One region of the Streptomyces sp. CY-1 genome, then DNA from elsewhere that is predicted to be linked to it. Evidence: riboswitches for the same ligand, from Rfam matches in the RefSeq annotation. Region 1 holds a riboswitch; the other holds the start of a gene.
What was found. A riboswitch is a leader RNA that binds a small molecule or an ion and turns the genes downstream of it on or off. The one in region 1 is predicted to bind glycine.
Positions count from the first base shown of each region.

Region 2: linked by a shared signal. The riboswitch ahead of gcvT (glycine cleavage system aminomethyltransferase GcvT) and the one ahead of gcvP (aminomethyl-transferring glycine dehydrogenase) in region 1 are both predicted to bind glycine.

Region 1 covers NZ_CP178393.1:1,452,465-1,464,395, forward strand. Annotated here, with positions in the region: gene ACK1X7_RS06035 (hypothetical protein) at 147-734, shown strand; gene ACK1X7_RS06040 (DUF5999 family protein) at 1,000-1,206, shown strand; gene gcvP (aminomethyl-transferring glycine dehydrogenase) at 1,333-4,248, opposite strand; glycine riboswitch at 4,314-4,438, opposite strand; glycine riboswitch at 4,440-4,537, opposite strand; gene ACK1X7_RS06050 (PRC-barrel domain-containing protein) at 4,662-4,979, shown strand; gene ACK1X7_RS06055 (hypothetical protein) at 5,006-5,200, shown strand; gene ACK1X7_RS06060 (DNA polymerase IV) at 5,344-7,347, opposite strand; gene ACK1X7_RS06065 (MerR family transcriptional regulator) at 7,459-8,085, opposite strand; gene ACK1X7_RS06070 (bifunctional nuclease family protein) at 8,253-8,726, opposite strand; gene ACK1X7_RS06075 (MerR family transcriptional regulator) at 8,779-9,531, opposite strand; gene ACK1X7_RS06080 (FHA domain-containing protein) at 9,549-10,376, opposite strand; gene ACK1X7_RS06085 (DUF881 domain-containing protein) at 10,507-11,295, opposite strand.
Region 2 covers NZ_CP178393.1:7,638,840-7,650,770, forward strand. Annotated here, with positions in the region: gene ACK1X7_RS32945 (DUF6531 domain-containing protein) at 1-3,234, opposite strand, end outside; gene ACK1X7_RS32950 (Uma2 family endonuclease) at 3,425-3,991, shown strand; gene ACK1X7_RS32955 (RNA polymerase sigma-70 factor) at 3,982-4,875, opposite strand; gene ACK1X7_RS32960 (carboxymuconolactone decarboxylase family protein) at 4,872-5,429, opposite strand; gene ACK1X7_RS32965 (L-serine ammonia-lyase) at 5,558-6,940, opposite strand; gene glyA (serine hydroxymethyltransferase) at 7,028-8,293, opposite strand; gene gcvH (glycine cleavage system protein GcvH) at 8,319-8,699, opposite strand; gene gcvT (glycine cleavage system aminomethyltransferase GcvT) at 8,907-10,034, opposite strand; glycine riboswitch at 10,204-10,314, opposite strand; gene ACK1X7_RS32985 (AAA family ATPase) at 10,484-11,182, shown strand; gene ACK1X7_RS32990 (enhanced serine sensitivity protein SseB) at 11,413-11,931, shown strand, end outside.

The DNA.
Region 1 (11,931 bases):
TGTCGTATAAACTCGGCTAACGAGGCAGAGAGATAAGGCCCGAACGGTCTGTTCCGGTTCCCCTCTGACCCGTGTTCCACCGACAGCGCCGCCCAAACCCGGCCCGCTATCGCTTCACCGTGTCTCCAAGCGAGAGGCGACCCACCATGCCGCTGCATGTGCCCCAGGCCCCCGCGCCCGCCCTGCGCAGCGTCCTCACGGCCCTTGACTCCCCCACCGCCGTCCGCGAGGCCCGCACCCCGGTACTCTCCACGCTCACCGGCCCCTTCGAACCCGAACTCCCGCTCCCCGTCCATGTCCTGGACGACATCACCACCGCCGACGGCCCGCCGAGCACCCGGCTCACCGGCTGGCGCTTCCTGATCCGCGACGGCGACCGTACGGTGGCCGCCGCCGAGGCGATGCTCACCGCAGACGGCTGGGCCTTCTCACACTTTTCCGAGGGTCCCTATGTCCGCTCGGCCGAACTCGCCCTGAGCCAGGCCGAGTCACTGCCGTCGGCGTACCAACCGCGGCTGCTGTCCATCCCCGAGCTCTACATGGTCACGCTCTGGCTGCACGGCGACCTGACGGCGGACGGCGCCGAAGGCGGCCTCGGCGCGGGGGACCTGTTGGTGCCGCTCGCCCCGGCACCACCGGGGATCGCGCCCCACCGGGCGCATCGCGCAACCGATCTGCTGCCGGTCCTCACCCACCGGCTCACCCGGGCTCCCTTGCTTGGCTCACCCGCCTGACCTGGGCCTTCATCAGGTTGGGAGCGCCCCGTGACCGCCGGGTCACGGGGCGCTCCGCAGCATCCTCGTAACAGTCCTGCGGCGATGAACCGTCCGGACGGGTGATGCGTCATTATCTAGCGAGACCGGTACCGCGAAATCCCTGCGGATTCCAGCCCGCAGGGCAACACTGGAGCAATCAACCGACTCAAAACTACGGGGGGCGGCCATGAACGCCGCAGCGAGCCGCAGGACATTCACCACTCCGCAGCGAAAGAACCCTGTCATGTGCCAGCATCAACCACCCTGCCCGTCAGCCGACTCCGCCGACCGGGAGGCCGCCCATCTGGTGGCGCACCATCCGGAGCAGGGATGGAGCCTGCTGTGCAACGGCGTCCTGCTCTTCGAGGACACCGGTGAGCTGCTGCCGGACGGGCGCGTCATCGCCCCGTGCCGGCCGCGGGGTTCCGAGCACATCGTCACCGCGGCCTGACCGCCGCACACGCCGTCACCACGGTCTGACCCGCCGTCGACGGCACGTACCCGCAGGGGCCGGCCCGGCGTATTCGCCGCACCGGCCCCATTGACGCGTTTACCGCTTTTGTCGAGGGGAAGCCCCTCAGCCCTCGTAGGACTCCAGCGGCGGGCAGGAGCAGACGAGGTTACGGTCCCCGTAGGCCCCGTCGATCCGCCGCACCGGCGGCCAGTACTTGTCGGCCGCCGAGACCCCGGCCGGGAAGACCGCTTCCTCCCGGGAGTACGGGCGGTCCCACTCCCCGGTCAGCGACGCCGCCGTATGCGGGGCGTTCCGCAGCGGGTTGTCCTCCTTGGCCCATTCGCCGGAGCCGACCTTCTCGATCTCGGCCCGGATGGCGATCATCGCCTGGCAGAACCGGTCCAGCTCCGCCAGATCCTCGCTCTCGGTCGGCTCGATCATCAGCGTCCCCGCGACGGGGAACGACATCGTGGGCGCGTGGAAGCCGTAGTCGATCAGGCGCTTGGCCACATCGTCGACCGTCACGCCGGTGGCCTTCGTCAGCGGCCGCAGATCCACGATGCACTCATGGGCCACCAGGCCGCCGGGGCCGGTGTAGAGCACCGGGTAGTGCGGCTCGAGACGCTTGGCGACATAGTTGGCGCCGAGCACCGCGACCTGGGTCGCCCGGCGCAGCCCCTCGGCGCCCATCAGCCGGATGTACGCCCAGGAGATCGGCAGGATCCCCGCCGAGCCCCACGGTGCGGCCGAGACCGGGCCGACGCCGGTGGCCGGGCCCGCTGCGGGCTGGAGCGGATGGTTGGGGAGGTAGGGCGCCAGGTGCTCGCGCACCGCGACCGGACCGACGCCGGGGCCGCCGCCGCCGTGCGGGATGCAGAAGGTCTTGTGCAGGTTCAGATGCGAGACATCGCCGCCGAACCGGCCCGGCTCGGCCAGCCCGACCAGCGCGTTGAGGTTGGCGCCGTCCACGTAGACCTGGCCGCCCGCGTCGTGCACGGCCGCGCAGATCTCGGTGATGTGCCCCTCGAACACACCGTGGGTGGAGGGGTAGGTGACCATCAGCACGGCCAGTTCGGCACCATGCTTCTCGATCTTGGCGCGCAGGTCGCCGGTGTCGATCTCGCCGTCCTCACCGGTCTTGACCACGACGACCTTCATTCCGGCCATCACGGCGCTGGCGGCGTTGGTGCCGTGCGCCGAGGACGGGATCAGGCAGACGGTGCGCTGGGGGTCCCCGTTGGCCCGGTGGTAGGCGCGCACCGCGAGCAGCCCGGCCAGCTCGCCCTGGGATCCGGCGTTCGGCTGCAAGGAGACCTTGTCATAGCCGGTGACCTCGGCCAGCCGCTCCTCCAGCTCACGGATCAGGGTCAGATAGCCCTGGGCCTGCTCGGCCGGTGCGAAGGGGTGCAGCGCGCCGAACTCGGGCCAGGTGACCGGCTCCATCTCGGTGGTCGCGTTGAGCTTCATGGTGCAGGAGCCGAGCGGGATCATGCCCCGGTCCAGGGCGTAGTCCCGGTCGGCCAGCCGCCGCAGATAACGCAGCATCGCCGTCTCGGAGCGGTGCTGGTGGAAGACCGGGTGGGCCAGATAGCCGTCGTGGCGCAGCAGGGCGGCGGGCAGCGCGTCCGGCGCCGCGGCGTCCAGCTCGTCGACGCCGGGGATCCCGGCGGCGTCGCCGTTTCCGCCGTCCACCCCGAAGGCGGACCACACGGCGGCGAGCTGCGCACGGGCGGTGGTCTCGTCACAGGCGATGCCGACGTGGTCGGCGTCGGTCAGCCGCAGGTTGACCCCGGCCTCCCGGCCCGCGGCGACGACCTCGGCGGCCCGGCCCGGCACCCGCGCGGTGAGGGTGTCGAAGAACGCGCCGTGCACCACCTCGACCCCGCCGGCCCGCAGCCCCTCGGCGAGCACGGAGGCGTAGCGGTGGGTGCGGCGGGCGATCGCGGCGAGCCCGTCCGGGCCGTGGTAGACGGCGTACATCCCGGCCATCACGGCCAGCAGCACCTGGGCGGTGCAGATGTTGCTGGTGGCCTTCTCCCGGCGGATGTGCTGCTCACGGGTCTGAAGCGCCAGCCGGTACGCCTTGTCGCCGTCGGCGTCCACGGAGACCCCGACCAGCCGGCCGGGAAGGTTGCGGGCGTAGGCGTCGCGCACCGCCATGAATCCGGCGTGCGGTCCGCCGAAGCCCATCGGGACGCCGAATCGCTGGCTGTTGCCCACCGCGATGTCCGCGCCCAGCTCACCGGGCGAGGTGAGCAGGGTGAGCGCGAGCAGATCGGCGGCGACGGTGACGACGGCGCCCAGCTCATGGGCGCGCTCGATGACCGGGCGCGGATCGCGCACCACGCCGGAAGCGCCCGGATACTGCACCAGCACGCCGAAGACCCCGCGCTCGGCGATCTCGTCCGGAATGCCCTCGGCCAGATCGGCGACGACGACCTCGACACCGGTCGGCTCGGCGCGGGTCCGCAGGACCGCGACGGTCTGCGGCAGGCAGTCGGCGTCGACCAGGAAGACGCCCTCCTTGACCTTGCCGACGCGCCGCGACAGCGCCATCGCCTCGGCGGCCGCGGTGGCCTCGTCCAGCAGCGAGGAACCGGCCGTGGGCAGCCCGGTCAGATCGGCGACCACGGTCTGGAAGTTGAGCAGGGCCTCGAGCCGGCCCTGGGAGATCTCCGGCTGATAGGGCGTGTACGCGGTGTACCAGGCGGGGTTCTCCAGCACATTGCGCAGGATCACCGGCGGGGTATGGGTGCCGTAGTAGCCGAGGCCGATCATCGACGGCAGCACCTGGTTGCGGTCGGCAAGTCCGCGCAGCTCGGCGATGACCTCCGGCTCGCTGCGGGCCGGGGGCAGCGCATCCAGCGCCTTGGTGCTCTTTATGACATCCGGTACGGCGGCCTCGGTGAGCTCGTCCAGCGAGCCGAAACCGACGTGGGCGAGCATCTTGGCCTGCGCCTCGCCGTCGGGGCCGATATGGCGCTGCTCGAACGGAGTACCGCGTTCCAAGTCGGAGAGTGCGATGCGATTGGCGGTCATCTGCGGGGGCCTCCTGGTCTGTAACGACCGGCGAGGGGCACCGCGGCGCGGGTGCCCGGACGGCCTCCCCCTCTGTCATCTCAACCTGAGAGCTTCACCGGTCCACAAACCGCCTGACCGGTTTTCACCGTCGGTGAGGAGGGGTTCCGGAGCTCTGCTCGCCCGTGGCCCGCCCTGCTTTCCAGAGTGACCTCACCCGCACGGTACGTGTGCCTGAGAGATTCCGGGGAGGGTTTGCTCCTTCGGCGCCTCCGACAGCGTCGGCGGAGGACTCTCCCGCACGGGGTTTACAGCCACAGTCAGCGTACCAGCGGTTCTACCGTGGGGGACGGTCGCCTGCGTTCGAGTGGCCGAGCGCGGCGATGTGGCTTTTTGTAGGTATCAATGGCCACTTGCCACCAGTGGGAGAGAGCGTGCAGACCGATATCGACCCGCGGACCCTGATCGGCCGCAAGGCATTCGACCGCGAGGGCTCCAAGATCGGCACCGTGGACGAGGTCTATCTCGACGACGCGACCGGCGAGCCCGAATGGGCGGCGGTACGCACCGGGCTGTTCAGCCGGGACGTCTTCGTACCGCTCGAACCGAGCGAGGTCGTCGGCGACACCCTGCGGGTGCCGTACGACCGGGCCCTGATCAAGGACGCCCCCGACTTCGGCGTCGGCCGCCACCTCTCCCCCGAGCAGGAGTTGCAGCTCTACCACCACTACGGACTGGACGTCACCGGCTGAGACCGGCCCTGAGGCTGGCCCTGCATGTGGCCGGGGGCCGGGGCCTGCGTACGGCCTGGAACCTGCCCGTGGTCCGGGAGCTGCCCGTGGCCTGGGCCGTGGCCCTGCATCTGGCCTGGGGCCGGGGCTTGCGTACGGCCCGGGGCCTACTCGCGGCCCGCGGCCTGCCCGTGGCCCGGGACCTGCCCGTGGCCTGGGCCGTGGCCCTGCATCTGGCCTGAGGCCCGGCCCTGCTCGTAGCCCGGGGCCTGCGCCCGCTCGGATCCGCCGCCCGGTCCCGGGGCCAGCCCATCCGCGCCCGCGGCCAGGCCGCCCGGTCTCGCGGCCAGGTCATCCGGGCCTTCGGTCTGCTCTGGATCCGGGGTTATGGGCTCCCCCGGGTCCAGGCCCGTTGTCCCTCCCGGCCCGTGGTCCAGCCCGGGGCCAGGTCCAAAACCCCCTCCGGGACCACGTCGGCGCCCAGGCCCGCGGCATCCTCCGGGATCGAGCCCGCGACCTTCCCCACGGCTGAGTCCAGGTCCGCGTCCGGGTCCGAGTTCGCGACCGCCTCCCGGGCCATGTCCGGGACCGGCCTCGCGGCCTCCTCCGGGACTGGGTCCAGGTCCGGCTCCCGGTCCGAAACCGCCTCCCGGGCCACGCCCGGGCCCGCGGCCTCCTCGGGGCCGAGGCCCGGGTCCGTGAACCCCTCCCGGGCCACATCGGGGTCCGGGAGGGCGGTGGGCTCAGGGCCCTTCTCCGGGCCCAGGTCCGGGTTCGCGACCATCTCACCGGCCACGTCCAGGCGCGGGCTCGCGACGTCCTCCTGAACCGACCCCGCGCCCTCCCCCGCGGCCGGGTTCACGGCCGCGTCCGGGCTCGCGGCCTCCTTCGGGGCCAGATGCGCGTCCGGTTCCGGGTCCACGTCCGGAGCCCCGCCCGCGCCCGGGCCCGCGACCTCTTCCAGGACAACGTCCACGCCCGGGGGCCCGTTCTCGTCCGGTCGTAGCAGGGGCAGTGGTTCGGCGGGTTCCAGGGCCGGGTCGTCCACGGCGAACGTTCGTACTCGCCCAGGCCGCGACCACGGCTCCTCGAAGCGCACGGTCACCCGGCCCACCCCGCTCCCCTGCACCCAGCCCGCCCCGTACTCGGCGTGCCGCACATCGGAGCCCGGCATCCAGCGTCGCGGCTTCCCAGCGTCCTCAGGGGCCTCTCCCGCGCCCTCTGCCACAGACTCCGGCCTCTCGGGGCCCGGCACGCTCCGGGCGTCCCCCAGGGCCTCATGGGCCGCTTGGGCGGCCTGCGCGGCCTGCGCCGCCTGCGCCGCCTGCGCGAAGAGATCCTCCTGGGTGTAGTCCGCCAGACCGCTGACCCCCACCCCCAGCAGCCGCACACCCGCCGTGGTGTCCACACCATCGATCAGCCGCGCCGCGGCCTCCCGCACCACCCCCGGATCGTCGGTCGGCCCGCGCAGGGTCTCCGAACGGGTCAGCGTGGAGAAGTCGTACCGCCGCACCTTGATCACGACCGTCCGCCCCGAGCGGCCCGCCTCGCGCAGCCGCCGTACACAGCGGTCGGCGAGCCGTGCGATCTCCAACTGCACCCGGGTGCGGTCGGTGAGGTCGACGTCGAAGGTGTCCTCCACCGAGATGGACTTGGCGTCCCGCTCGGCTACGACGGGCCGCTCGTCCCGGCCCTCGGCCATCAGGAACAGCGACGCGCCGTGGGCCCGGCCCAGCAGCCGCACCAGCTCGGCCTCGCCCGCCTCCCGCGTCTCGGCCACGGTGTGGATCCCGGCCCGGCGCAGCGTCTCCGCCGTGGCGGGGCCGACTCCCGGGAGGGTCCGCACCGTCATGGGGCCGAGCAGCTCACGCTCCGTCCCGGGGTCGATGACCACCAGGCCGTCGGGCTTGGCCTGCTCCGAAGCGATCTTGGCGAGCATCTTGGATCCGGCGAGCCCCACCGAACCGGTGAGCCCGGTGACCGCCCTGATGTCGTCCCGCAGCCGCTCCCCCACCGCGCGCGCCGCCCCCACGGTGGGCTCCGTGCCGCCCGCCTCCAGATCGACGAACGCCTCGTCCAGACTGAGCGGCTCCACCAGGGGCGAGAGCGTATGCAGGAGCGCCATCACCACATCGCTCACCGAGCGGTAGAGGGTGAAGCGGGGGATGAGGAACGCCGCGTTCGGACACAGGCGGCGGGCCTGGGCCATCGCCATGGCCGAGTGCACCCCGAACACCCGGGCCTCGTAGGAGGCCGTGGCGACCACGCCACGCGGCCCCAGACCCCCCACGATCACCGGCTTACCGCGCAGGCTGGGCTTGGATGCCTGCTCCGCCGAGGCGTAGAAGGCATCCATGTCCAGATGGAGAATCGTCGGCGCACCCCTCACACCTACGATGCTGCCGCACACCACTGACAATGGGCGGCACGACGGCCCGAAGGCGGGCGCAGGGGCCGCTCGGCCCGCGGGCCGGGCGGCGCCTGAGGAAAGGGCGAGCGCTCAACCGGCCCGGTTGCGACGCGCCGCGAGCTCATCCGTGGGGTTGGGCCGGATCAGCGTCTCCCCGGTGTCCACCCGCTCGCCGTGCAGTTGGGACAGCGCGCTCTCGACATCCCGCCAGACGACGCCCACGGCGATCCCGAAGACACCCTGGCCGCCCTGGAGGAGGTCCACGACCTCATCGGGCGAGGTGCACTCGTAGACCGTCGCGCCGTCGCTCATCAGCGTCATCTGGGCCAGGTCGTCGAGCTCCCGGGCGCGCAGATGGGTCACCGCCGCCCGGATGTTCTGAAGGGATACGCCGGTGTCCAGCAGCCGCTTCACGATCTTGAGGACGACCACGTCCCGGAAGCTGTAGAGCCGCTGGCTGCCCGAGCCGTACGCGGGCCGGACGCTCGGCTCCACCAGCCCGGTGCGGGCCCAGTAGTCGAGCTGGCGGTAGGTGATGCCCGCGGCCGCGCATGCGGTCGGTCCGCGGTATCCGACCCGCTCCGTCTCCCCCGCGGCGGGCTCACGCGGCGGTGCTGCCTGTGCCGCGACCCGAGCCTTCAACGCCGGATCGGCCGGTGCGCTCCCCTGGAGCGTATACGGGCCGCCGGCTGCCGTGCCGTCGCCGGTGCTTCTCACGCCGACCTCCGTCCTCGACCTGCCATCTTGAAGGTAGGCAGTCACCCGGGGTGCGTCAACGATCGCCACACTCGGCACGCCGAGTGATAATCACCCTAAGGGTGGTTTCCCGTGTCCCTCGTCCGGGAAAGGCTACTCGAATGCGCGAGCGAGGACCGGCATATCGTTCACTGGCTGCTGGTTCCGAAGTCCTCGGGCGAGATCTGGTCGAGGAACTCGCGGAACTTCTCCACCTCGTCCTCCTGCTCGTCCGGGATCGCGATACCGGCGTCGTCCAGCACGCCGTCGCTGCCGTAGATCGGCGTTCCGGTGCGCAGCGCGAGCGCTATGGCGTCGGACGGCCGGGCACTGACCTCCACGCCGCTGGCGAAGACCAGCTCCGCGTAGAAGACCCCCTCGCGCAGATCCGTGATCCGGACCTCCGTGAGCTGCTGGCCGACCGCTTCGAGTACGTCTTTGAAAAGGTCATGGGTCAGCGGGCGCGCCGGAGCCATGCCCTGCTGAGCGAAGGCGATCGCGGTCGCCTCACCTGGTCCGATCCAGATGGGGAGGTACCGGTCGCCTCCCACTTCACGCAGGAGCACGATCGGTTGGTTGGAGGGCATTTCCACCCGGACACCCACGACGTCGAGCTCGTTCACACAGCAACCCTAGGACGTGCCCGGCCGGTTTGGATAGTCGGGGCCCGGTCGGTCACCGGTCCTGGACCCTCAGAGCCGACCGCACCAGGGCCGCGTGCAACTGTACGGAGAGCGTGGCGAGCTCCCGCACACTGGCCTCCGCATGGGCTCTGGTCTGCGGGTTTCTATGCAACCGCAGCGGAGCGACCACCTGCTCGACCATTCCCGCCTCGCGCTCGGCGGAGGCTTTCATGATTCGCAGATGACGTGGTTCCAGGCCGAAACGACCGAGTTCGGCGATGAGCCGGGCGACGGTCACCGCCTCCATGTCGTAGCCGCCGTCCGCGCTCGGCGCGAGCAGCCCGTACGACTCCCATTCGGCCAGCAGCACCTCGCTGACCTCGGCTGTTGCCAGCAGCTCGGCACGGCCCAGCCGGGCGGCCGTGGGGCCGTCCGCGGCCGCCCCGATACCGCCGTCGACCACACCGGGCTGCCGCGCTCCCTGCGCAACGGCAGGAAGCTGCAACGGCTCGCCCCGCTCCAGGGCGTCCAGATGCTCCCGGATGACCTTGAGCGGCAGGTAGTGGTCACGCTGCATCCGGAGGATATGGCCGAGCCGCTCCACATCCCGCCGGCTGAATTTGCGATAGCCGGAGGGCGTCCGCCGCGGCTCGACCAGACCTTCCGACTCCAAGAAGCGGATCTTGGAGATGGTGACCTCGGGGAACTCGTCCCGCAACAGATTCAGCACGGTGCCGATGCTCATCGACCGGCTGCCCGTGGGGGCGGTGCCGGTACCGGCACCGCCCGACGGTGTCTGAAGCATGGACCTCCCCTGACGGGTCAGATGCCGACGCCCCGCTGGCTCGGGTAGAAGACCAGCCGGTACTTACCGATCTGCACCTCGTCGCCGCTGGTCAGCACCACCGGCGCGTCGATCTGCTCCCGGTTGAGATACGTCCCGTTGAGGCTGCCGACGTCCGAGACGGTGAAGCTGCCGTCCTGGCCGCGCCGGAACTCCACATGGCGGCGGGAGACCGTCACATCGTCCAGGAAGATGTCGCTCTGCGGGTGACGGCCCGCCGTGGTGATATCACTGTCCAGCAGGAAGCGGCTGCCCGAGTTCGGCCCGCGGCGGACCACCAGCAGCGCCGATCCCATCGGCAGCGCCTCGACGGCGGCCTGCGCCTCCGGGCTGAGCGACGGCAGCGGCGTCTGCCCGGTCATCTCGGAGTCGTACGCCTCGAGACCCGAGATCGAAATGGTGGAGGTGGTCTCCGAGGCGCGCTCGGAGGGCGCGCCGCCCCGCAGCGGGGCGCCGCAATTGGAGCAGAACCGGCTGGCCTCCGCGTTCCGGTGGCCGCACCGCTGACAGACAGGCAAGCCGAACCCTCCACCACTCTGAGCGGCCGATGGCTCCTGGAAACCTATGGGGCCGGTCGCGGAGGGGTCAACAGACGCGCCCTGCGCGCCGACCTGGTCCCGGAACAGCGGGCGCTCCTCGGTCCCCCCGCCGCTCTCCTCCCCGGCACGCGAGGCGCGGTGGCGAGCGGTGCTGCTGCCGCCATCCTGGCGGGCACTCTTGCCGAACAACTTCCCGAACAACTTCACGGGCGATTCCCCTTGACTGAAACAGACCCGCCCGTGGGGCAGGACAAACCCTCGATGCACACACCAGACGGTCCGGACATCCTCACAACGTCCGTGACCACCAGACAGTTTCCATCACGCGCGGATCTTCTGGTGCGTTGACCCCCCGCGTCCACATGGTCTCCCCGAGAGACCCTCATTTCGAACCGCCTCACCGTGATGACGACCGAGCGTAGTCAGGCCGCTTCGCCGATCGCAAGGCATCCACAACGATCTTCTTCTCCCGCCGCACGGACACAGTGGCCTGCTCCTTCTCCAGGCTCTGCACCACCCCGCCGGGGATGTTCAGCGCCGGCTCCAGATCTTCCGGCTTGCCGATCACCTTCACAACATACGGTTGCGTCACTTTCTGTCCATCGATCTGGATCGCGCCGCCGCTGTCCGCGAAGTAGGTGCCGGCGACCACCCGCACCTTGCCGATCTGGATCGCCTCGGCGCCCGCCGCGCGCAGCTCCTGCACCGTGTCGAGCAGCATGTCCGACTCCACGGAGCCCCGGGAGTCGTCGATCGTGATCGTGATGCCGGGACCCTGTGCTGCCACCGTACCCGCGAGCACGCCGAGCTGCTGCTCCTTCTGGAGCGTCTGCTTGCGGGCCTCCTCGGCCTGGTCCGAGCTGTTCTCCAGCTCGGTGCGCTGGTTCTCCAGCCGGCGCTTCTCGTCCTGGAGCCGCTGGGTGCGGGAGTCCAGCTCGTCGAGGATCCGGACCAGGTCCTCCTGCCGGGCGCCGCGCAGCACGCTGTTCTCGTTGGTCGAGCGCACCTGGATGGCGAGGCCGAGGCCGAGGCCGAAGAGCAGCAGGGCGACGATGAGCTGCGCTCGGGTCAGCCGCGGCGGCCATACGCCCTTCAGCAGCCGCTGGCGGCCGGTCTGGGCCTCTTCCGGCCCCTGCCCGGCGCCAGGGCCGCCCGGCCCTTCTCCGGGGCCGGTGGCGGGCCCCACACGCTCTCCGGGGCCGCTCCCGGGCCCGCCGGGGGGCCTGGTGCCCTCGGCGCCCGCCGTGGGCGTGTCGCCGGCCTTGACGGGCCGGCCCTGGGCCTGCGGCGGCAGGGCCTCGGGCAGCACGGCCTTGGGCAGGGGCGTCCTGAGAGCGACATCCTTGAGACCGCCCGGCGGGGGCCCGGCAACTCTGCCCGACTCACCCCGCGGGGGCGCGGGCGGCCTGCCCGGCTCGCCCCGCGCGGGCCCGGCGTGCCTGCCCTGCTCACCCCGCGGGGGCGTCGGCGTGGGCCCGGCGGACCTGCCCGGCTGCTCCCGTACGTCACGGTGCTCGGGCTTCCGGGCGGGCGACGGGGCGCCCGGCCGCGGCGTTTCGGCCACCGCCTGTCGCTCCGGCCGCGCCTGCTCGCGCGGCTCCCCGGAGGGCGCGGGCTTCCCGGCCGTCTCCGGCCGTCGCGGCGGCTCGGGCGGCCGCCGCGCCCGCTCAGCGCCCGGTTCGGTCTCTTCGGCCTTCGCTGCCCGCTCGGGCCCCTCGGGCCTCGCGTCCCGCTCGGCCAGTCGCGGCGTTTCGGCCGACTGTCGCGGCGTTTCGGCCGGACCTGGGCTTTCGGCCGACTCCGGCCGCTCGGGCTTCTCAGG
Region 2 (11,931 bases), 6.2 Mb from region 1:
CGTGCGGGCGGCCAGCAGGTCGAAGTGGGTGTACTCGTACACCGTCGTGCCGCCGACAGAATCGGTGTGGGTGGTGCGGTTGCCCTCGCCGTCGTATGTCCAGGACTCCGTCGAGCCGTCCGGCCCGGTGCGGCGCAGGAGTTTGCCCTCCGGGCTCCATGCGTAGCGGGTCACCGCGCCCAGCGGGTCGGTCTCGGCCACGACGCGGCCGAACGCGTCCCGCTGGTAGAAGGTCGTGGCTCCCAGCGGGTCGGTGATCTCGGCCGGGAGCCCGGCCCCGTCGCAGCGCACCCGGGTCGTCGCGCCCAGCGGGTCGGTGACGGCCAGCAGACCTCCGCGTGTGTCGTAGTGGTAGCGGGTGGTGGCGGCGAGTGGGTCGGTGAGGGTGGTGCGGTTGCCCGCCGTGTCGAAGGTCTGCCGCCATACCGCGCCGCCCGGATCGGTGATCTGCACCGGGTTGCCCTGTGCGTCGGGCACCACGCTGATCTCGCTGCCGTCCGGCCGGATCACGGCCGTCAGATGGCCGTGCTCGTCGTAGCGGAAGCCGGTGGTGCGGCCCAGTGGGTCGGTCTCGGCGACCGTACGGCCGGCCTGGTCATACGCGGTGCGGCTGACCGCGCCGGCCGCGTCGATCTCCCCGACGACCTGGTGTGCCTCGTCGATCAGATAGCGGGTGATCGCACCGTCCGGTGAGGTCAGGGTCGTGAGCTTCAAGCCGGGGAAGTCCGGGTCCACCCCGTCGTAGCCGATGCGGAGGGTGTAGTGACCGCCTTCGCCACCCTCGGCGATGACCCGGTCCCGCTCGTCGTAGGCGTAGGAGTACCAGCGGTTGTTGGTGTCGGTCCAGGACGTGATCCGCCCGGCCCGGTCGTAGACGAAGCGCAGCGGCAGCCCCGAGGAGCCCGTCGTTTCGGTGAGATGGCCGTCGGTGTAGCCGTAGCCCATCACCCGTACGTCCCCCACCCACAGGCCGGTGATCCGCTCGTTCTCCGATGTCAGCCGCAGCCGGTAGCCGCCGCTGTGGAGGATTTCGAGGGGTGTGCCGGAGGCGTCGTAGGTGAAGGTGATGCGGTTGCCGTTGCGGTCGGCGATCTCCCGCACGAGCGCCAGTGCCTCGTCGCGGTACGGGGCGAAGGTGCGGACGAGCCCGGCCTCCGGGTCGGTGACGGTGTACGCGACCCCGTCCGCCGTCCGTGCCAGCGGCCACCGCGGCCCCTCCGCGGGCAGGACCGCGGTGCCGCCCGGCACCGGGTGCGGATAGGCCAGCAGCAGACCGTCCTCGGTGAAGAAGACCACGCCCTGCTCGTCGAACTCCAGCCGCTGGTCGGCCGTTGAGGCCCAGGTCGGGCCGAACCACCGCCCGGCGCGGTACCCGGAGTCCACCCGGCGGGAGAACATCAGCGGCAGCACACCTGGCAGCTCCACATCCGTCTGCGGCAGGAACATCCGCCCCGTCGCCACATCCACCGGATCCGTACGACCATGACGTACTCGGTCCCAGGTACGGGAGAAGAACCCCCGGCCACGGCTGCGGAGAGCGCCGCGCGCCCATTGCGTCGCCTCACGCGCCGCCAGCCTGGCCCCGAGGCGTGAGGCGACCGGGGCGAGGGCGCGCGGGGCGAGACCCATCAGCAGGCTCTCCGCCAGCCCGCCGCCCATGGCGAGTTCCAGCGGCAGCGCGTAGGGCATGGCGAACATGGCGAGGGTCAGAAGGAGGGGAAGGCCGATCTCGAGGAGCTTTTCCAGGAGAAAGCGGTCGGTGCCCAGGATGCGGTAGCCCGCCAAGGGAGCCTCGCCGTCGGCGATGGCCGACCAGCGGGAGAGCAGCAGGGCGCCGACGACGAGTGAGCCCGCGCAGACGGCGATCCGGAACTGGACCAGGGCGAGCGCCTCTCCCAGAGGGGCCGCGCCCGCCGTCCGGTAGCCGCGTACGGCGGAGATCAGGCGCCACAGGGTCAGGGCCAGCCCGGCCAGGCCAACGCCGACCAGGATGTGCAGCCCGGTGCCCCCGGTGAAGTACTCCTGTAGATCCTTCGTGGACGGGAAGGAGCCCACCGCCAGATACAGCAGGGAGGGGACGGCCAGCAGCAGGCTGAGCACCAGAAGAACCTTCTCGTGGCGCGGCCGGCGGGGGCGCTGCGCCCGTGCCCGGCGCCACAACTGCCGGAAGGTCACGCCATGCCATGCCTCCTGACTGTGGGTCGCGTCCATCCGGTGGGTCTGCCGGGCGACCGACTCGCGCAGCGGCTCCAGCTTCTCGGCGCGGGTACGGGGGTGGGCCGTGGCATACAGCAGCGCCCGGCGCTGCCGGGCATAGCCCAGGGCGATGATCCAGGTGGCCGGGAGGCGCAGCAGGGCGTACCCGAGGAGAGCCTCGGGGGCGGTTCGGCCCTGGCGCTCGGCCGCCAGCACGACGTCAGGCGCACGGCGCCGACCCAGGCCGGACCGGCGCAGATCCCAGATCCATGCGACGGCGAGGCACCCCAGGACGATCCACAGGCCCCAGTCCCCGGCCAGCCTCTCCCGCCACTCCATCGCGGTGGTCTCGCCCGGGAAGGCCGCGGCGTAATTGGTCACCCAGTGGATCGCCACCGCCGCGGCCAGCGGCACCAGCGCCGCGACCCGGGTCACCGCGCGGGCACCACACCACAGCAGGCCCACCGCCAGCCCGCCGAGCGCGCTGGCGAAGATGTGTACGTCATAGGGGAGTACCGCCCCCTCGACGACTTCGACGGTGCCGGTCGGTGAGGGAAACCAACTGCCCACGATCTGACCGAGGCCGGGAACGTACGGGTGGTCGATCAGCCCCTTCGCGATCAGCCAGCCTCCCTCGTTCGAAGGAACGGCTTTGCCCGCGGACTCGGCGTACATCAGAAGGTTTTCCAGCAGGCTGAACCCCGCCCCGGCGGCACCGCCCAGCACCACGAAGTCCGCCAGACCCCACTGCATCCGCTTGCGCAGCGCCCACCCCGCGACCAGGAGCGGTGCGATCTTGACCAGCTCCTCCACCACCGGAGCCGTCGTCCACGACACCACATCCATGACGCCCGACAGCGATTTCTCCCGCGCGGTCGCCAACTGGCGTGCCACCACGAGTTCCAGGCCCATCGAGAGCACACCGCAGCCGTACACACCCACCCCGAAGGCGAGCAGCACCGTCGGCCACCGCACCGTCCGCACCGGCCAGGACAGCAATAAGAGCTGAAACACAGCCCATACGGACGCAGCAGCCATCCAGAACGCCACGCCCGCGGCCCCCTCCGACGTTGTCAGTGATCCGTCACGCTAAGTCGAACAGCGGTGACATACAAGGGGCGGCCAAGCGGCCTGGGGCGGACCAGCGCGTCCCGAACAGGGGGCGCCCACCCCGGTACGCTGAGGCCAGCAGCATCAGCCCCGGCGCGCAGGTTCAGGGAGGTGAGTCATGACCGCCGAGATGGTGGCTCCCGAGTGGATGCACGAGCAGATCACGGCTGAGCAGTACGACTCCTGGTCCGAGGAGCAGTGCGCGGGCATCGAGGTCGTGGACGGGATGGTCGTGGTGAGCCCCAGCGCGTCGAAGCGGCACAACCGCCTGGCCCGGATCCTTGCCAACGCCCTGGAAGACGCCGCAGGCCCCGACTGGAACGCCGATACCGATTTCGACGTCCGGCTCCAGGACGTGCCGCTCACCAATCGTCGTCCGGACGTGGTCGTGTATCGCGCGGAAACGATCGACATCACGCCCACCCGCCCCGAGCATGTACTGCTGGTCGCCGAGGTCGTCTCGCCCGGGTCGGAGACCACCGACCGCATCGTGAAGGTGGACCAGTACGCCAAGGCCGGAATCGCCTTCTACTGGCGGATCGAGCAGGCGGCCACCGGCGTCCCGCTCGTCTACACCTATGTTCTCGACCCCGCGACGAAGACGTACCGGGAGGGCGAGGTGTTCACCGGTGTGGTGAAGGTCGCGGCTCCGTTCCCGGTGCGGGTCGACCTCGGTCAGCTCTGATCGCTCGGACGTCGAGCATCCGGACGGCCGGTCGGGAGCACGTGGCGCAGCTTGTCCGGGTTGCGGATGATGCGGATCTCGGTGATGCGCCCGTCCTCGACTTCCGCACAGGCGACCGTGTCCGGGTGGCCCGCGACGGTGAGGAGCAGGCCCGGGCGGCCGTTGACGTCGACCGTGTGGACCCGGGGGTCGTCCATCGGCTGGGTGAGGACTGCTGCCAGGAAGCGGGCGACTTTCTCCGCGCCCTGCTGCGGGCGCAGAGCGGCCTTGACCTTGCCGCCGCCGTCGCTCCACGCCGTGACGTCGGGGGCGAGCAGCTCCATCATCCGGTTGAGGTCGCCGCCGAGGCAGGCGGCCAGGAACTCATCGGTGACCTGGCGCCGCACCTCGGCCGGTGTGTCGTAGCGCGGCCGGCGGGCCTGGACGTGAGATCTGGCCCGGTGGCCCACCTGGCGTACGGACGCCTCGCCGCGCTCCAGCATTCCGGCGATCTCCTTGAAGGAGAAGCCGAAGACCTCCTTGAGTACGAAGACCGCCCGCTCCAGTGGCGAGAGAGTCTCGAGGACGACGAGCAGGGCGAGCGAGACGGACTCGGCCAGCTCCACCTCCTCGCCGGCGCCGGGCTGGGTGACCAGCGGTTCCGGCAGCCAGGGGCCGACGTACCGCTCGCGGGTGGCGGCGGCGGAAGTGAGCCGGTTGAGCGAGAGGTTGGTGACCGTACGGGCCAGATAGCCCGCCGGGTTGTCCACCGGGGTGGTCACCTGGCTGGAGCGCAGCCAGGTGTCCTGCACCATGTCCTCGGCATCGGCGACGCTGCCGAGCATGCGGTAGGCGATGCCGAACAGCATGCGCCGGTGGCGCTCGAAGGTGGCCGCGTCGATCACGTCCGTGACGTTACCGCGCAGGAGTCCGAGAAGCCCTGGCTGGTCAGGCCGAAGGCGCTGTTGACGCGCGAGCGGTAGTTCTCCAGGGCGACCATGGCGGTGAGTTCGACGAAGGCGGCCTCACCAAGCCGCTCGATCAGGGTGGCCGCGAGTTCGTCGGTGACGCGGGGTTCGGTTTCGGTCATCGCTTCGGCGTAGTCCAGGACGAGCAGTTCCAGTTCGGTGAAGGCGTTCTGGTGGTCGCGCCACTGCGGGACCTTGGAGATCTTGTCCATTGGGAGGCCGAGGGAGTCGGCCTCCCAATGGCCGAAGTCCATGCACCACGAGCAGTTGATCCTGGCCGCCGCGGCCATCACCGCGAGGTGCTTGAGGCCCCGGTCGAGGCGGTTCCACTTGGCGGCACCGCGCTCCTGGCGTACGTAGGTGAGCAGCACCCGCGCGTTGTGGCCGACGGCCAGACCGGGGTCGAGCACCTTGCCGTAGGTGCGCCGGGAGTACCAGGCGCCGATGCGGTTGAGCAGCGTGCTGGGCGGAGCGAGCGAGATACGGGCCATGGCGGGTTTCTCCATCGTGTCGCGGCTGGGGTCGAATGACCTTCCGCAGGTGCGACAGAACAGGACGCCGGAGTGTGACATCCGGCCACCCCGCCTCCGCGACGGATCCGGCCGGTGCCGCCCGCCCCTCAGCACTCGATGACGTTCACCGCGAGCCCGCCCCGGGCCGTCTCCTTGTACTTGACCTTCATATCGGCGCCCGTCTCCTTCATCGTCTTGATGACCTTGTCGAGCGAGACATGGTGGCGGCCGTCGCCGCGCAGGGCCATCCGCGCGGCGGTGACCGCCTTGACCGAGGCCATGCCGTTGCGCTCGATGCAGGGGATCTGGACCAGGCCGCCCACGGGGTCGCAGGTGAGTCCGAGGTTGTGTTCCATGCCGATCTCGGCGGCGTTCTCCACCTGTTCCGTGGAGCCGCCGAGGACCTCGGCGAGGCCGCCGGCGGCCATGGAGCAGGCGGAGCCGACCTCGCCCTGGCAGCCGACCTCGGCGCCGGAGATCGAGGCGTTCTCCTTGAAGAGCATGCCGATGGCGCCCGCCGCGAGGAGGAAGCGGATGACGCCGTCCTCGTCGGCGCCCGGCACGAAGCGCGTGTAGTAGTGCAGGACGGCGGGGATGATGCCCGCCGCGCCGTTGGTGGGGGCGGTGACCACGCGTCCGCCGGCCGCGTTCTCCTCGTTGACCGCCATCGCGTAGAGAGTGATCCACTCCATGGCGCGGGCGGTCGGCTCGCCCTCGGAGCGCAGCGCGCGGGCCGCGGTGGCGGCGCGGCGGCGGACCTTGAGGCCGCCGGGGAGGATGCCCTCCTGGGACATGCCGCGGGCCACGCACGCCTCCATGACGCGCCAGATCTCCAGGAGACCGTCCCGGATCTCCTGCTCGGTGCGCCACGCCTTCTCGTTCTCCAGCATCAGCGCCGAGATGGACAGGCCCGTCTCATGGGAGAGCCGCAGCAGTTCATCGCCGGTGCGGAAGGGGTGGGTGAGGACGGTGTCGTCGAGCTTGATGCGCTCCTCGCCGACCGCGTCCTCGTCCACCACGAAGCCGCCGCCGACCGAGTAGTACGTCTTCTCCAGCAGCGGATGGCCCTCGGCGTCGTACGCGAGCAGCGTCATGCCGTTGGCGTGGTACGGCAGGGAGCGGCGGCGGTGCAGGATGAGCTGGGTCGACGCGTCGAAGTCGATCTCCTGGCCGGGGCCGATCTCGGTGCCGAGCAGCCGCAGCCGCTTGGTGCTGCGGATGCGTTCCACCTCACCGTCGGCCGCCTCGACGTCGACGGTGCGCGGGGAGTGGCCCTCCAGACCCAGCAGCACGGCCTTCGGGGTGCCATGGCCATGACCGGTGGCGCCCAGTGAGCCGAAGAGCTCGGCGCGCACGGAGGCGGTGTGGGCCAGCAGGCCCTCGTTCTTCAGCCGGCGGACGAACATCCGCGCGGCCCGCATCGGGCCGACGGTGTGCGAGCTGGACGGGCCGATGCCGATCGAGAAGAGGTCGAATACGGAGAGGGCCACGGGGGGACTCCTTCGTCTGCACGCGGGGGAGGCGTGCGGGCCGTGCGGCGGGGGCGCGCCAGGGCGGGCGCGCCCCCGTGTCCAGGGTTACTCGGACAGATGGGCGTACAGCGGGTGCTTGTCGGCCAGGGCGGTGACCCGGGCCTTCAGCGCCTCCGCGTCGTAGGACGGCTTGAGCGTCTGCGCGATCACGTCGGCGACCTCGCGGAAGTCCTCCGCGGTGAAGCCGCGGGTGGCCAGCGCCGGGGTGCCGATCCGCAGACCCGAGGTGACCATCGGGGGCCGCGGGTCGTTCGGGATCGCGTTGCGGTTGACCGTGATGCCGACCTCGTGGAGCCGGTCCTCGGCCTGCCGCCCGTCCAGCTCCGAGTCGCGCAGATCGACCAGGACCAGATGGACGTCGGTGCCACCGGAAAGCACGGCGACGCCCGCTTCCCGCACATCGGCCTGGGTCAGGCGCTCGGCGAGGATCCGGGCGCCCTCCAGCGTGCGCTCCTGGCGCTCCTTGAAGGCCGAGCCCGCGGCGACCTTGAAGGAGACCGCCTTCGCCGCGATGACATGCTCCAGCGGGCCGCCCTGCTGACCAGGGAAGACCGCCGAGTTGATCTTCTTGGCCAGATCGGCGGTGGAGAGGATCACGCCACCGCGCGGACCGCCCAGGGTCTTGTGGGTGGTGGTGGTCACCACATGGGCGTGCGGTACGGGCGAGGGGTGCAGCCCGGCCGCCACCAGACCCGCGAAGTGGGCCATGTCGACCATCAGGTACGCGCCGACCTCGTCCGCGATCCGGCGGAAGGCGGCGAAGTCGAGCTGGCGGGGGTAGGCCGACCAGCCCGCGATCACCATCTTGGGGCGGTGCTCCTTGGCCAGCCGCTCGACCTCGTCCATGTCGACCAGACCGGTCTTGGCGTCCACGTGGTAGGGCACCACGTTGTAGAGCTTGCCGGAAAAGTTGATCTTCATGCCGTGGGTCAGATGGCCGCCGTGCGCCAGGTTCAGCCCCAGGATGGTGTCGCCGGGGGAGAGCAGGGCGAACATCGCGGCCGCGTTGGCCTGGGCGCCCGAATGCGGCTGGACGTTCGCCGCCTCGGCGCCGAAGAGCTCCTTCACCCGGTCGATGGCGATCTGCTCGACCACATCGACGTGCTCACAGCCGCCGTAGTAGCGGCGGCCCGGGTAGCCCTCGGCGTACTTGTTGGTCAGGACCGAGCCCTGGGCCTCCATGACCGCCGCCGGAGCGAAGTTCTCCGAGGCGATCATCTCCAGGGTGGACTGCTGGCGGTGGAGTTCGGCGTCGACGGCGGCGGCGACATCCGGGTCGAGCTCGTGCAGGGAGCTGTTCAGAAGCGACATCAGGGTCCCGATCGGAAGAGGAGGGTCAGTTTTCGGCGAAGGCGGTGTACGCGTCGGCGGAGAGCAGCTCCTCCGGCTCGCCCGTCACCCGTACCTTGAACAGCCAGCCGCCCTCGAAGGGGGCGGAATTCACCAGCGCCGGATCGTTCACCACGTCCTCGTTGATCTCGGTGACCTCACCGGAGACCGGCGAGTACAGGTCGCTGACCGACTTGGTGGACTCCAGCTCACCGCAGGTTTCACCGGCGGTGACGGCAGAGCCGACGTCGGGGAGCTGGACATAGACGACATCGCCGAGCGCGTTGGCCGCGAACTCGGTGATGCCGATCGTCGACACGCCGTCCTCGTCGGCGGCCGACAGCCACTCGTGCTCCTTGCTGTAGCGAAGCTGCTGGGGGTTGTTCATGGTCCGATTCTCCTGGATACGGGGGAGTGATTGGGAAACGGGTCTTAGCTGGTGGGACGCGACGCCGGTGGGTGCGGCGACGGTCCACGCGGTGCGGGCGTCATATGACGCCGGTGGACGCGGCGTCAGTGGGATGTGACGCCGGTGAACGCCGTGCCGGTCCATGTGAGGACGCCGGTCGGGCGGGACGCGTTGCGGTGGGACCGCTCAGCGCTCGCGCCGGTAGAAGGGGAGCGCCACGACCTCGTACGGCTCCCGGGTGCCCCGGATGTCCACCGTGACCCCCTCGGTGCCGGGCTTCGCGTACTCCGGGTCCACGTACGCCATCGCGATCGGCTTGCCCAGCGTCGGCGAGGGCGCTCCGGAGGTGACCTGGCCGATCTGTGAGCCGTCGGCGGCCACCACGGCATATCCGGCGCGCGGCACCCGGCGGCCCTCGGCGACCAGGCCGACCAGGGTGCGCGGGCTGACGGTGTCCGCCTCGCGGGAGGCGGCCTCCAGGGCCTGGCGGCCGACGAAGTCGCCCGGCTTGTCGAACTTCACGACCCGGCCGAGCCCCGCGTCGAAGGGGGTGGTGTCGGTGGTCAGCTCGTTCCCGTACAGCGGCATGCCCGCCTCGAGGCGCAGGGTGTCCCGGCAGGACAGACCGCAGGGCACCAGGCCCACCGGGGCGCCCGCCTCGGTCAGCGCGTCCCAGACCCGCTCGGCGTCGTCCGGCGCCAGGAACAGCTCGAAGCCGTCCTCGCCCGTGTAGCCGGTGCGGGCGATCATGGCGGGGACGCCCGCGACGGTGCCCGGCAGCCCGGCGTAGTACTTGAGCCCCTCCAGATCGGCGTCGGTCAGGCTGCCCAGGATCCCGGGGGACTCGGGGCCCTGGACGGCGATCAGCGCATAGGCGTCGCGGTCGTCCCTTACGGTCGCCTCGAAGCCACCGGCCCGCTCGGTCAGCGCGTCCAGCACCACCTGGGCGTTGGAGGCGTTGGCCACGACCAGGAACTCCTCGTCCCCGAGGCGGTAGACGATCAGGTCGTCCAGGATGCCGCCCTCGTCGTCGCAGATCATGGTGTAGCGGGCGCGGCCCACGGCGAGCGCCGACAGCCGGCCGACCAGTGCGTGATCCAGGGCCGCTCCGGCCTGCGAACCGATGAGAGAGATCTCACCCATATGGGAGAGATCGAAAAGCCCGGCGTGGGTGCGCACCGCGGTGTGCTCGTCGCGCTCGCTGCCGTAGCGCAGCGGCATGTCCCAGCCGGCGAAGTCGGTCATGGTGGCGCCGAGCGCACGGTGCCGTGCGTCCAGCGCGGTACGGCGGGGGGCGGGCGGGGCGTCGGTCACGATTCAGGCTCCAGGAGATCGGGGTCGCGCGACGGCGAGGACGTACGACAAGGACGCGTGCGTCCTCCCCATCTGTCATCGGAACCTGAGAGGTTCGCCGTGACGCCCGTAAGGGGCCCGGCTTGCACCTTGGGTGGAGCCGCGCCCGCGGCTCGCTTTTCAGATCTGCCTCGTCCACGCGGTATCGGGGCCTGAGAGATTCAAGGGAGGACTTGCTCCTTCGGCGCCCCGGACACCCGGCATGACTGCCGGTGACCAAGGACTCTCCCGCGCGGATTCAAGCGGCCGGTATGGAGTTGCGCGCACATCATCGCATGTGTGGCCGAGAAAGGAAGCCCCGATCGGGCCCGCTCCGGCCGGAGCGGGCAGAGGCAGCCTTGATGGACATTACCTTTTCTTGACACTCTGCGGGTACGAGCAGCGTTGACCGACCTGGGAGGACGATCACGGTGCAAGGGCAGGGAACATACGGGACCACACAAAGGCTCCTGCCGGCCCGGCGTGGCCGCATCCCCTCCGGGTCGACGGCCATCCCCGGCCGGCGCATCGCGGTGCACGATCTGCGCGGCCCCGTGCCGGACGGCGGCGCGGACCCGCGCGAGCTGCGCTTTCCGGTGGGGGACGTGCTGGTCGCCTCCGGGCTGCCGGGCGCCGGCAAGAGCACGCTGATCAACCGGACGGTGCCGCTCCTGGACGGGTCGGGCGCGGTCGTCATCCGGGTGGACTCGCAGAACACCCGGGAGGCGTGGGAGCGCCGGATGCCCGGCTGGCTGCCCTACGCGCTCTACCGCCCGCTGGTCCGGTACGCCCACTACGCCGGGCTGCGCCGGGCACTGCGTTCGAATGTGAGCGTCGTGGTGCACGACTGCGGGGCGCTGCCATGGGTCCGCCGCTGGCTGGCCCGGGACGCGCGGCGCCGGGGCCGCAGTCTTCATATGGTGCTGCTGGACGTGGACGCCACGATGGCGCTGGAGGGCCAGGCCGCCCGTGGCCGCGGGGTCTCCGGCTATGCCTTCGGCAGACATCGGCGCGCGATGCGGCGGCTGATCGCGGGGATGGAGGAGGGGCGGCCGCCGGAGGGATGCGCCTCGGCGGTGCTGCTGGACCGCTCGACCGCGAGCGAGCTGCGCTGCATCTCCTTCGAGTGAGTCCCGCAGAGAAGGGAGGGCGGGAGTCTCCCTTCCTCCCCGGGGAGAGAGGGAAACGCCGGATGACCTTGGCCGGAAATCGGCCACCGGGGCATCACCCAGTGTGACCGTGGCGTGGGGCCGGGCGAGGTGGGGAAGTGCTGTGGAGATGACGCCGCCCCCGCTGGCCCCGGCCCGCCCAGCCGCTAGGGTGCTTTGGGCAGGTAGGACGAGATGGCGGTTGGACGAAGATGAGCTTCCCGGAGCAGTACGGCATGGCCCCGGCTCACGGAGGATTCCCCGACGGCGCGCACACCGCGTATCCGGCGTTTCCCGGCAATGAGCTCGAAGAGGTGATGGCCGCCTCGATCGACGTCCCCGGGGCCGGAGCGCGCATCGTCGAGACGCTCTCCCGCAGCCATGTCTGGGTGCCGTTGCCCAATGGCGGGGGCCCGAGCAGCCCGAGCCTCGATCTGCCCACGGTGGAGATCGAGGGCGCCGCGTATGTCCCGGTGTTCAGCTCCGAGCAGCAGTTCCTCCAGCTCGTCGGCTCCCATATGTCCTTCACCGTCGCCCCGGCCGTGGAGTTCGCCCGTGGCCTGCCGCCCCAGCTCGGCATCGCGGTGAACCCCGGTGGTGCGGTGGTCGTACCGCTGCCTCCGCCCGCTGTCCGGGAGCTGTGCCGTGCCGGGCGTAGCGAGCTCGACGGCCCGGCCACCGGAGGCAGGGTGCGGCTCTTCGAACCGGACTGGCAGGACGAGCCGGTGGAC